Adhaeribacter radiodurans: one gene and its partner. The protein of the gene in region 1 binds, or shares a complex with, the protein of each later gene. Links are inferred from orthologs where the notes say so. Each region holds a gene or a part of one and is shown on either strand. Other genes may lie near its edges.

The links.
Region 2: the proteins of accD (region 1) and HUW48_RS12525 are in contact, whole or in part, in a solved structure (PDB 8UXZ), measured with the Escherichia coli proteins. The link is inferred for Adhaeribacter radiodurans from one-to-one orthologs.

Annotation. Positions count from the first base shown.
Region 1 is NZ_CP055153.1:4,488,736-4,491,529, forward strand. The notes cover bases 1-2,769. They hold accD (acetyl-CoA carboxylase, carboxyltransferase subunit beta), read left to right. Parts: upstream 1-797; coding sequence 798-1,742; downstream 1,743-2,769. Other genes in these bases: HUW48_RS17925 (cystathionine gamma-synthase), read left to right, coding at 1-97; HUW48_RS17935 (OmpA family protein), read left to right, coding at 1,942-2,685.
Region 2 is NZ_CP055153.1:3,098,322-3,101,339, forward strand. Bases 12-3,004 are described here. They hold HUW48_RS12525 (acetyl-CoA carboxylase carboxyltransferase subunit alpha), read left to right. Parts: upstream 12-1,029; coding sequence 1,030-1,980; downstream 1,981-3,004. Other genes in these bases: HUW48_RS12515 (YrrC family ATP-dependent DNA helicase), read right to left, coding at 32-460; HUW48_RS12530 (MBL fold metallo-hydrolase), read left to right, coding at 2,133-2,975; HUW48_RS12535 (patatin-like phospholipase family protein), read left to right, coding at 2,979-3,004. Also shown: HUW48_RS12510 (IS1182 family transposase), read right to left, coding at 1-4; more of HUW48_RS12535, read left to right, coding at 3,005-3,018. UniProt on the Escherichia coli protein: Component of the acetyl coenzyme A carboxylase (ACC) complex. First, biotin carboxylase catalyzes the carboxylation of biotin on its carrier protein (BCCP) and then the CO(2) group is transferred by the carboxyltransferase to acetyl-CoA to form malonyl-CoA.

The DNA of each region.
Region 1 (2,794 bases):
TTTAAAAGGTGGGCTGAGCGATTCCCTTATTCGACTAAGCGTGGGTATTGAAGATATTGAAGATTTACTTGCTGATTTAGAGCAGGCTCTAGCATAATTCTTTTTAAGTAGTTGTTGGTTGTTCGTTCTTAAGTTTAGTAAATTTTTACTGAGCAACAACTTACTATAAACAATAGTCTCAACTAATTTCGTCGAAGTACTTAACTTATCTTAAGATAATCTTAAAACGGCAAGAGATGCTTACTTAGCTACTCTTGCCGTTTTTATGATTAATAATGGTTAATGAGATCTTTTACAGACTAAAAATATTTAAACATCCAACTAAAAGTAAAATTAGGCAAGCAATTAAATTTGTCCCTCTAACAATAAATATTTTCCGCTACGGCAAAAAAGTAAAAGTCGTTCAACGGGAATAATTAAAATTGCCTTTTACCAGAATTTATTCATTCCAGCCATACACAAACAACTACTACCAACTTAAATTAGTAACATTTTACTTGCAACTATTTTATTTCTTATCGAGGGTAATCTGTTAGTAAGATAAACTTCAGATTGAAGTATAAAAATACTTCTACTAATTACGTAGTATGTTCTTCCATCCTATCTGTTACAACAATTCAGGAATGTTTTTTAACCGGAAAAATTAACTACTATATTTGCACACTATTTTCTGGTCTGCTTAGTTGCTAATTTAAGTTCTAACGTAAAACTAGAACTTATACTATTTTGCAGCCTTCGGTACAAACAAAAGAGATTGCATACGTAAAAAAGCACGTAAGTGCTGTTAATCTAAAAATATGACTTGGTTTAGAAGAGTAGAAAAAGGAATTGTAACTCCTACCGAAGAAAAGAAGGAAACTCCTGACGGTCTTTGGTATAAATGTCCGGAGTGTAAGAAAGTTATAAATACTACCGAGCATAAGGCTAATTTATATACGTGTAACAACTGTGGTTACCACGACCGCATTAACTCGGCGGAGTATTTTGAAATATTATTTGATGAAGGCAAATTCGAAGAGCTCGATCCTAATTTAACTTCTTCCGATCCGCTGGAATTTGTGGATACCCAACCTTATCCTAACCGTATTGCCGCCTCCCAAAAAAAGACCCATTTGAAAGATGCTGTCCGGACGGCGCATGGTAAACTGAATGGCCTGGACCTGGTAGTAGCTTGTATGGATTTTAGTTTTGTGGGTGGGTCGATGGGCTCGGTAGTAGGCGAAAAAATTGCCCGGGCTATTGATTATGCCCGCCAAAACCGGATTCCATTTCTTATGATATCTAAATCGGGCGGGGCCCGGATGATGGAAGCAGGTTATTCATTAATGCAGATGGCCAAAACTTCGGCTAAGTTAGCTTTACTCTCCGAGGCTAAAATCCCTTATATATCGCTGTTAACCGATCCTACCACGGGTGGCGTTACGGCTTCTTTTGCCATGCTCGGCGATTTTAACATAGCCGAACCCGGTGCCCTTATTGGTTTTGCCGGCCCACGCGTTATTAAAGAAACAATTGGCAAAGATTTACCAAAAGATTTTCAACGGGCCGAGTTTGTACTGGATCATGGCTTCCTCGATTTTATTGTGCACCGGAAAGAGCTGAAACAAAGGATAGCGGATTTGCTGCTGCTGCTTCGCCCAGAAAAAACTGATACTGCTCCGGAAGAAACAAGAGAAACATCAAAAGTAAACGGAGAAGAAATAGTAGATCAAGTAAAATTAAGTTCTGAAAAAACTTACTGATAACCTGCTACTTTGCTTTTCAATTCTTAATAGCCTTACGTTTTTACGCTTGTATTTTTACACAACTATGGCAGGTTGGCCTGACTTTTGCAACTAATAAAATATATAAAACTTTATATATTTTTAAAACCATTTTACGTAAAACGAGTAATAAAAGCGTACCGACGTATTAAAAGTGCAAATTCAAAAATTTAATTCTATGAAAATCTCAAAGTTATTTTTATCTGTTTTCTTATCTGTTTTAATACTTTTTTCTTCTTGTAAAACCTCCCAAACCGGGCGGGATTCAGGATCTCCGGACAGTGGTGGTCCTAGCCGGGCAGCCGGATCGAACAAGAAAATGAATAAAACAGCTAAAGGAGGTATTATTGGTGCTGGCGCCGGTGCTGTATTAGGCGGAGTTATAGGTAAATTAACCGGAAATACGGCAGCAGGTGCCATTATTGGGGCAGCAGTGGGTGGTTCTACCGGAGCCGTTATTGGTCGTCGTATGGATAAACAGGCTGAGGAATTACGCCGCGATATGGAGAACGCTAAAATTGAGCGGGTAGGCGAGGGTATTAAAATTACTTTTAACTCCGGAATTTTATTTGCCACCAACTCTGCTGAATTACAGCCCACTTCTAAAACCGATATCGAGAAATTAGCGGCTACTCTTAAGAAATACGGTGATACCAACGTGCTTATTCAAGGCCATACCGATAATACAGGTTCTGATGCAATTAACCAACCATTATCGGAAAGTCGGGCTAAAGCCGTTCAGGATTATATTTCTTCGTTAGGAGTAGAACCGAGCCGTTTAACTGCCGAAGGTTATGGTTCTAGCCAACCAGTTGCCGATAATACAACTGCAGCTGGTAAACAAGCCAACCGCCGGGTAGAAGTAGCAATTTTTGCTAACGAAAAATTAAAGAAAGCGGCTGAACGCGGCGATATCAAGTAATCTTAACCAATATTTTTAAAAGAAAAGCCACACTTACGTGTGGCTTTTTTATTTTCTGCTTTTCTTATTTAAATGGGTTTCCTATACTAAATTATATAGACGTGAATTA
Region 2 (3,018 bases), 1.4 Mb from region 1 along the record:
GCATAATTTTAAAAATTAGTCCTAATCTTTTTCAACGATTAAGCTCAAACAGTAGGTTGTGCAACAGCCACCGTCGTGGCTGATACAACATTGATTTCCGGAGAAGACCAAAATGCTTGACGATTCTTTTGGCGGTTACCGGCCCTACCCCTTTAATCAACCCGGAACCTAAGTATTTTTCCAGAGCATTAGCCGTTGCTTGTTTCCGCTCAATAATCTTGGTAGCTTTAAATAGCAGTCCATAACTCGGATGCGTGGTCCACTGACCATAAAAGTCCAGGGTAGCTCCGGCAAATACTTTGGATTGGTGCACCAGTACCGTGATTTCTTCCTGCGGCTTTTGAAAGCTGTTTACCTTTAGCACGGTATAGCCGGTCTCTACGCTGTGGAAAGTAATGCGTTTGACAATACCGGAGAGTTTTTCTAACTCCGCGGAAGGTTGCAAGTCAAGTGCCGGCATATAGATCGGATAGGTTACACTAAAGATAGAGTTCCTGCACCAGGGTGAAAATAAGTAAAGTTTAAAGGTAAGACTTCTTTTCTTACCTATTTTAAAGGAAGAGTATTATAATCCGTCTTTAAGTGGATAGTCTTTTAGGCAGTCCCGATTATATATTGTCCAAGCCCTAATATAAATTTATAAGAATTTACTTACTTGAAATTAGTGTCCGAAATATTTCCGAAGCAAATAAAAAAAGCCCTTAGGACTTAAGCTAAGGGCTTTTTTGCGGTCCGGACGGGACTCGAACCCGCGACCTCCGCCGTGACAGGGCGGCATTCTAACCAACTGAACTACCGGACCGTTTTCTTTAATCTGAAGGTTTGTTCTTCCGTTAAAGTGATGCAAATGTATAGGGTTAAATTTTATTCTGCAATACCTTCTCCTAAATATTTTTACTTTATTTTAAAGTTAATAGCTATCTGTTTCAAAGCCAGGGTACTATTTTATGCTTTATTAATTAATTACGGCACTCTTACGTAAATTCTAAGATTCCCTTAACTTTGTGTAGTAGAACTAACCCCGGATGTATGCTTCTAGATTTTGAACAACCTATTGTAGCGCTCGAAGGCAAACTGAAAGAGATGAAAAAACTGGCGGCTGAAAGCCAGGTAGATGTAACCGAAGCTGTAAAAGCGTTAGAAGAAAAAATTAAAACTCTTAAAAAAGAAACTTACGCGAACTTAACCCGCTGGCAACGAGTACAATTGTCCCGCCACCCAGATCGCCCTTATACTTTAGATTACATTGAAGGCCTAAGCACCCGATTTATTGAATTACACGGCGACCGTAACGTTTCGGACGATAAAGCCATGGTAGGTGGCTTTGGCGAGATAAATGGCCGCACTATTATGTTCATTGGCCAGCAAAAAGGCCGTAATACCAAACAACGGCAACTGCGCAATTTCGGAATGGCAAATCCGGAAGGTTACCGCAAAGCCTTACGTTTGATGAAAATGGCCGAAAAATTTAACAAACCTATTGTTACGTTTATCGACACGCCAGGAGCATTTCCGGGAATGGAAGCTGAAGAACGTGGCCAGGGCGAGGCCATTGCCCGGAATTTGAAAGAGATGTTTATGTTAAAAGTGCCGGTTATCTGTATTATAATCGGCGAAGGTGCTTCGGGTGGGGCTTTAGGAATAGCAATTGGCGATCGGGTGCTCATGCTCGAAAACACCTGGTACTCGGTTATTTCACCGGAATCTTGTTCTTCCATTTTATGGCGTAGCTGGAATTACAAAGAACAAGCTGCCGAAGCCTTAAAGTTAACCGCTACCGATATGTTAAAGAACGGTCTAATTGACGGTATTATTAAAGAGCCATTAGGGGGAGCGCACACCGAACCCGAAAAAATGATTCGTATACTCAAAAAAAATATTCTAAAAACCTTAACTGAATTAGAAGCTATACCTGCCGAAGAGCGCACCATTCAAAGAATTGAGAAATTCTCTGCTATGGGTGTGGTGCAGGAGTTGTAAGTTGAAAGTTATGAGTTATAAGTTATAAGTTTATATTACTTTTAAGGTAATCGATAAGATTGTAAGTCAAAAATTGACCTTAGTCGTAAATAAAATAAAGTAATTACATCTTCATTTATAACTCATAACTCAACTCTTAATTCATAACTAAATTGCGCCTACATACTATCGAAACCGGTTTTTTTAAATTAGACGGGGGTGCTATGTTTGGAGTGGTTCCTAAAAGTATCTGGCAACGCACTAATCCCGCCGATGAGAATAATTTGTGTACCTGGGCCATGCGTTGTTTACTGATAGAAGACGGCAATCAATTGATTTTAATCGATACGGGGATCGGCACCAAACAAGACCCAAAATTCTTTTCGCACTATTACCTCCACGGAGAGCATACTTTAGAATCATCCCTGCGAAAGGCGGGGTTTGCTTTTTCGGATATTACCGATGTTTTTTTAACCCATTTGCATTTCGATCATTGTGGGGGTGCCGTACAGTATAATACCAATCGAGCATCTTTAGAACTTACTTTTCCAAACGCTACTTACTGGACCAATCCAGACCATTATAAATGGGCCACTGAACCGAACCCCCGCGAAAAAGCTAGCTTTTTAAAGGAAAATATTTTACCCTTAGCGGAAAGTGGCCATTTAAAATTTGTTCATCCACAGCAACCTTCACCTTTTCATCAGTTCGATATTTTGTACGTAGATGGGCATACCGATAAAATGATGTTACCGGTAATTCCCTACAAAGACAAAAAAATAGTTTACGTCGCGGACCTGCTTCCCTCCGTGGGGCATTTACCTATACCGTATGTAATGGGTTACGACACCCGGCCTTTGCTAACTTTACAGGAAAAAGAGAGTTTCTTAAATGTTGCCGCTACCGAACAATACATATTATATTTTGAACACGATCCTGTTCACGAGTGCTGCACCGTAAAACTTACTGAAAAAGGTGTTCGTATGAACGAAGCCTTTACTTTAGCAGACGTATAAAAGATGAAAATTGGGTTAGTGATGTCGGGCGGTGCGGTGCACG